Regions from separate parts of the Zoogloea sp. GW822-FHT05C07 genome, predicted to be linked through region 2. Evidence: predicted binding sites of a transcription regulator. Region 2 holds the regulator's gene; the other holds the start of a gene.
The links. The regulator LexA, encoded in region 2, represses DNA repair genes until DNA is damaged. The targets are predictions, from matches to a motif close to ACTGTATNTANATACAGT.
Positions count from the first base shown of each region.

Region 1: AC3QL2_RS17605 (ATP-dependent helicase) is a predicted target of LexA. The motif match lies at 1,202-1,219, and genes of this name have one in related genera.

Region 1 is NZ_CM179510.1:3,799,152-3,802,556, reverse strand. Features, by position in the region: gene AC3QL2_RS17610 (aminotransferase-like domain-containing protein) at 1-1,156, opposite strand, end outside; gene AC3QL2_RS17605 (ATP-dependent helicase) at 1,327-3,405, shown strand, end outside.
Region 2 is NZ_CM179510.1:5,364,056-5,367,460, reverse strand. Features, by position in the region: gene AC3QL2_RS24550 (Y-family DNA polymerase) at 1-638, opposite strand, end outside; gene imuA (translesion DNA synthesis-associated protein ImuA) at 574-1,335, opposite strand; gene lexA (transcriptional repressor LexA) at 1,361-1,963, opposite strand; gene AC3QL2_RS24535 (peroxiredoxin) at 2,414-2,875, shown strand; gene AC3QL2_RS24530 (FKBP-type peptidyl-prolyl cis-trans isomerase) at 2,841-3,320, shown strand.

The DNA of each region.
Region 1 (3,405 bases), 1.6 Mb from region 2:
TTTCGACGGCGGCCACCAGCGCCGCCTCCTGGGCCGCCAGCGTGCTGCGCAGCTGGCGCAGGTGCTTCTCGTAGCCGCCGTGCTTCAGGTAATCCGCCAGCGCGATCTGTACCGGCACCGTCGTCGCCAGGCTCAGGGACAGCTTCTGGCGCTGGATCGCCGCCGCGTAGCGCCCCGCCGCCACCCAGCCGATGCGGTAGCCCGGTGCCAGGCACTTGGAGAAGGACGACACGTGCATGACGCGCCCGTTCGGGTCCACCGCCTTGGTGCACAGCGGCGCCTCGGCACCGAAGTGCAGCTCGGCATACACGTCGTCCTCGATCAGCGGCACGTCGTGGCGGTCGAGCAGCTCCACCAGCGCCTGCCGCCGCTCGTCCGGCACCCGCGCGCCGGTGGGGTTGGCGTAGTTGAGCATGAACAGGCAGGCCTTCACCGGATGGTGGCGCAGCGCGTCCTCCAGCGCCGGCAGGCTGACGCCCTCGCGCGGGTGGCTGGGGATCTCGATGACCTTCAGGCCCAGCCGCTCGGCGGCCTGCAGGCCGGCGTAGAAGGTCGGCGACTCGATGGCGATCAGGTCGCCCGGCCGCGTCACCGCCTGCAGGCACAGGTTCAGCCCTTCCATCGCACCGGAGGTGATGACGATCTCCTGCGGCGCCACCGACGCGCCGTGGGCCAGGTAGCGCAGGGCCAACTGGCGGCGCAGCTCGTCGTTGCCCGGCGGCAGGTCGGTGACGGTGGCCAGCGGATCGAGGTGACGGGCGGCGGCGGCCAGGCAGCGCCCCAGCTTGTCAAGGGGATACAGGTAGGGGCTGGGAAAACTGGAGCCGAGGGGCACCACCGCCGGGTCCTTGACGCTGTCGAGGATCTGGAAGATGAAGTCGCTGACCTCCAGCGCCGTCGAATGGCCGACCGGGTGGGTCATCTCCGGCTCGGCCAGGCGCTGGCCCAGACGCGCCCGCACGAAGTAGCCTGATTTGGGGCGCGCATCGACGAGGCCGCGGCTTTCCAGCAGCGCGTAGGCCTGGGTCACCGTCACCGGCGCGATACCGTGGCTCTTGCAGGCCTGGCGCACCGACGGCAGGCGGTCGCCGGGGCGCAACACGCCATCGGCGATCAGGCGGGCGGTCTGTTCGGCAAGATCCTGATAGAGACTCATGGGCCGGATGGTAGCAGGCCCGCCTGCACTTGCAGCCCCCACCAAGCTGTATACAATTACAGCCAAAGAGAGACCGCCATGCCCCTTCGCCCCTTCCCCGCCCGGCACCACAGCCCCCTCCACTCGTCCGCCAGTGTGGCCTTCCAGGCTGCCGCGGGGAGCGCGTCCCGGTGAGCGGCACCATCGACGCCGCCGTGCCCGCCTACCTGGACAGCCTCAACGAAGTCCAGCGCCAGGCCGCCACCCACGGCGTCGGCACGCCGGACGGCGACGGGCCGCTGCTGGTCATCGCCGGCGCCGGTTCGGGCAAGACCAACACCCTCGCCCACCGGGTCGCCCACCTGCTGGCCCACGGCGCCGACCCCAGCCGCATCCTGCTGCTGACCTTCTCCCGCCGCGCCGCCGACGAGCTGGCCCGGCGCGTGCAGCGCATCGCCGCCAAGGTCTCGCCGCGCCACGCCCAGCTGGCCGCCACCGGTTTTCCGTGGGCCGGCACCTTCCACAGCGTCGGTGCGCGGCTGCTGCGCGAATACGCCGGCGCCATCGGCCTCGACCCGGCCTTCACGATCCACGACCGGGAAGACTCGGCCGACCTGATGAACCTGGTCCGCCACGAGCTGGGCCTGTCGGCCAAGGGCAAGCGCTTCCCGCTGAAAGGCACCTGCCTGTCCATCTACTCCGCGGTGGTCAATACCCGCGCGCCGCTGACCGACGTGCTGCTGTCCACCTTCCCGTGGTGCGCCGAATGGGCCACCGAGCTGAAGGCCCTGTTCCGCGCCTACGTGGCCGCCAAGCAGGCTCAGCAGGTGCTCGACTACGACGACCTGCTGCTCTACTGGGCCCAGATGGTCGGCGTGCCCGAGCTGGCCGCCGACGTCGGCGGACGCTTCAGCCACGTGCTGGTGGACGAATACCAGGACACCAACCGCCTGCAGGCCGAGATCCTGCTCGCCCTCAAGCCGGACGGCCGCGGCCTCACCGTGGTCGGCGACGACGCCCAGTCCATCTACAGCTTCCGCGGCGCGACGATCCGCAACATCCTCGACTTCCCCGGCCACTTCGACCCGCCGGCCCGCCAGCTCACGCTGGACCGCAACTACCGCTCCACGCAGCCCATCCTGGCCGCCGCCAACGGCGTCATCGGCCAGGCCAAGGAGCGCTTCTGCAAGGACCTGTGGAGCGAGCGCGCCTCAGCCGAGAAGCCGCGGCTGATCAGCGTCCGCGACGAGGCCGACCAGGCCGCCGGCGTCGTCGAGCGCATCCTCGCCCGCCGGGAGGGCGGCCTCCGGCTCAAGGCCCAGGCGGTGCTGTTCCGCGCTGCCCACCACAGCGTGCGGCTGGAGATCGAGCTGACCCGCCGCAACATCCCCTTCGTGAAGTTCGGCGGGCTCAAGTTCCTAGAAGCCGCCCACGTCAAGGACGTGCTGGCGATCCTGCGCTGGGCGCAGAATCCCCGCGACCGGGTGTCCGGCTTCCGTGCCATTCAGTTGCTGCCCGGCTTGGGGCCAAAATCCGCCGGACGCATCCTCGACAACCTGCAGGCCGCCCCGCCGGGTTGCCTGCTGCTCGCCGAACAGCCGGTGCCCGACAGCGCCCGCCTGCACTGGCGGGAATTCGCCGCGCTGGTGGAAGGGCTGGCCGAGGCCGGCGCCTGGCCCACGCCCGTCGAGAAACTGGCCTTATGGTACGAAGGCCAGATGGAGCGCCTGTTCGAGGATTTCAGCGTGCGCCAGGCCGACATCCAGCAACTGGCGCGCATTGCCGCCACCTACCCGAGCCAGGAACGCTTCCTCACCGAGCTGACCCTCGACCCGCCCGACGCCACCAGCGACGAGTCCGGCAAGCCGCTGCTCGACGAGGACTACCTGATCCTGTCCACCATCCACTCGGCCAAGGGCCGCGAGTGGCCGGCGGTATCCCTGCTCAACACGGTGGACGGCTGCCTGCCGTCCGACCTGGCGACCGGCAGCGAACGGGAGATCGAGGAGGAGATGCGCCTGCTCTACGTGGCGATGACCCGCGCCAAGGACCATCTCGACCTCTACGTACCGCAGCGCTTCTACATCAGCGGCCAGTCCTCCACCGGCGACCGCCACGTGTACGCCAGCCGCACACGCTTCATCCCCAACCGCCTGCTCGACCACTTCGAGACCTGCACCTGGCCCGAGGCCACCCCCGACACGCCGGCCAAGGCCGAAACCCGCCAGGCAGCTGTGGATCTGGCGGCCCGCATGCGCTCGATGTGGGAT
Region 2 (3,405 bases):
ACCGCCTGGGCATGGCGCCGGGCCAGGCCATGGCGGGGCAGGCGGCGCACCTCTCCCAGGCTGGCATGGCCGGTACCGGTGAGCAGGTCCAGGCTGTCGGGGCCGACCGGCGTGCCGTCGGCGAGGGCGATCAGCGGCAGCGGGTCGAGCCGCGCCGTCAGTGCCTTTTCGGTGTCATCCCCGGCGCCGAAGCGGGCCAGCCAGCGGGCCGCCAGCGGTGTCTGCGCGACTGCCAGGCGGGCGTGGAAACCGAGTTCCTCGATGCCTCTGGTGATCTGCTGGCCCAGCGGAACGAGTCCGCCGAACAGGCGCAGGCAGGTTTCCACTTCCAGCAGGATGGCGTGGGGCGGGTCGAGGCTGATGGCGGGGGTGAAACGTCCGGCCCAGGTGGCGATATCGATCTGCGCCGCGTGTTCGAGGGCGGGCTGCCGGTCGACCAGGCACAGCTCCGGCGCTATGGCCAGTGCGCTGGCCCGCCCAAGCCCTGGCTCCACGCCGCGCGCCATTGCCGCCGGATCCGCGGCCACCACCCGCCGGCGAGGGTGACCATCGAGGACCGCAAGCGGGGCGGCCTCACTGCGCCCCCGCGTGAAGACCTGGAGGGGCAGATCGGGGAGGTAAAGGGCGCACCAGAGCATGCTTGCCGGAGGGGGAGGAGGGCTGCGGTTCGCCCGTTGTCGTCGAAGGGCATTCGAGGCCGCCGTCGGGGCGTGGGCCGCCACCCGGCCATGGGAGTTCGAGGGCCAGGGGCTCGGCCAGTTGCGGCCCGCGGCGCTTCAGGATACGGATCCCGAGGCCGCCGCGGCAGGGGCTGAGCGCCAGCCGCAGGACGGCCGGTGAAGGTTGGTGGGCCGCGCTTTCTGGGCGGAGCAGGATCAGCGGTGTGCCGCTTTCTTCGGCGGCCAGTTGCAGGCGGCGCAGCGCGCCCATGTCGGCATCGGCCAGCCACAGCAGGACCACCTCGCAGCTGCGGGAGTCGAGGGCCTGGCGGGCCGCCCAGCGGGCATGGGCCGGGCTTTCGGCCTGCACGATGAGCAGGCGTTCGAGGGGCACGCCGACTGCTGCCAGGGCTGGCGCATAGGGCAGGCCGGGCGGGGCGATGCAGGCCGCCCAGCGGCCGGCCGGCACGTTGGCCAGCAGCGGCAGCAGCAGCCCCAGTTCGCCGACGCCATTGCGCGGCAGCAGCAGTTCGCTCAACGCGGCGAGGGGCCAGCCGCCGCCGGGCAGGACTGCGTCGAGTGCGGCATGGCCGGTCGGCCGTCCCGGCAAGGCCGGCGTGGCCAGCTGGTCGCCGCGCCAGACCAGCTGGTCGAGGGAGGAGGCGGATGCGGCCATGGCGTGGCTCAGGCGGGCAGGTGGGTCAGAAGCTGTCGTTGCGGATCAGGCCGACGGCGATGCCTTCGATTTCCAGCTGGTCGTTGCGGGTGTCCACGACGATGGGTTCGAAGTCCGGGTTGGCCGGCAGCAGCTCGACGATGGGGCCTTTGCGGGCCAGGCGCTTGACGGTGACTTCGTCCGCCACGCGGGCGACGACGATCTGCCCGTCCCGGACCTCGGTGGTGCGATGGACGGCCAGCAGGTCGCCGTCGAGGATGCCGGCGTCGCGCATGCTGAGGCCGCGCACCATCAGCAGATAATCGGCGCGCGGGGAGAACAGGCCTGGATCCACCTGGTAGCGGCCCTGCACATGCTCGGCGGCGAGGATGGGGCTGCCGGCAGCCACCCGACCGATCAGCGGCAGGCCGAGGCCTTCCTTCAGGCGGATGCCGCGGGCGCGGCCTTCTTCCAGGGAGATGGCGCCCTTGGCGGCCAGGGCGCGCAGATGGGTTTCCGCCGCGTTGGGGGAGCGGAAGCCGAAGGCGGTGCAGATCTCGGCCCGGGTCGGCGGACGCCCTTCCTGTTCCACGGTGTCGCGGATCAGCTGGAGGATTTCCTGTTGGCGGGGGGTGAGATTGTCGGACATTGGGGGCTCCTGTGAGTCTTGTGTAATTTTATACAGGTTGCGGCGGATGGCAAGCCACGCGTGCCTTCGCGCGTGCTTTACCGGCCGGGAGCCGGGCCCCGGCAAGCGTGACAAACTGCAGTGTGTAGACACAAATGACTTGAGCCGCCGCCCCCGGTGGACTATCCATTCAAGGGCATGCCTTCTCCTGATTGAGGCAGGTGTGGCAAGCTGGCATCCGGAACACCAGCCAACAGATTTCGCAGACAAGACACACCACATAGATAGATTTCACCCCAACCCGCACGGGTTCGCGAGAGCCCAGCCCCCGGAGGAGAGATGCCCATGTTCGTCGGCCCGCAACACGCTTCGGGTAGAGTTCTCAGCGCTGCTCGGTTAGAATCCTCCGACTCGCCGGCGACGCCTTGCGAAGGCTCGCCCGCTCCGCTCTTTTCCCTGCCCGATGCTGACATGGAGATGTTCGATCTGGCGTCGGTGCTGGGTTCCAGACACGTAGTCCTGTACTTTTATCCCCGTGACAACACTCCCGGCTGCACGCGCCAGGCCATCGATTTCAGCGACCACGATGCCGACTTCGAGCAGGAAAGCTGCATGGTGATCGGCATCAGTCCCGACGATTGCCTGACCCATGCCGAATTCCGCGACCAGCACGGCCTGTCGGTGGAGCTGCTGTCCGACGAGGATGGCGAGGTCTGCCGCCTGTACGGTGTGTGGCTGTCGGCCGTGGTCGATGGGGTCGCCAAGCGCAGCGTGCGTCGCTCGACCTTCATCATCTCCAGCGACGGGGTGGTGCAGCATGTGCTGCACGATGTGAATCCGCGCGGCCATGCCGCCGAAGTCTTCCAGCTGATAAAGCAACTCAACTCAAGGAATGTAAATGGAAATCGCCAAGAACACGGTCGTCACGCTTGACTACAAGGTTACCGACCCGGATGGCAACGTGATCGACGACGGCCAGCACCCGCTGGTGTACATACACGGCGGTTACGACGGCATCTTCACCGTGATCGAGGAAGCCCTGCACGGCAAGAACAGTGGCGACAACCTGAAGGTCAAGCTGCAGCCGGAAGACGCCTTTGGCGAATACGACGAGGAACTGGTGCTGGTGGAAGACGCCACCCTGTTCCCCGACAACATCGAAGTCGGCATGTCCTTCGAGCGCGTCGGTGAAGATGGTGAGGACGAAATGGTCTACCGCATCACCGACATCGCCGACGGCAAGGTCGTGGTGGATGGCAACCATCCCCTCGCCGGCACCGCGCTGATCTTCGACATCACCGTCAAGAGCGTGCGTGCGGCCAGCGCCGAAGAAATCGGCCACGGCCACGTCCATGGCGAAGGCGGCCATCACCACTGATGAGCCCGGTGGTCGGCGGGCCGGAAGCATTCCGGTGCCGGCCAACCCGTACTCGCTGAACGGGCCGCTTTGCGGTCCGTTTTTT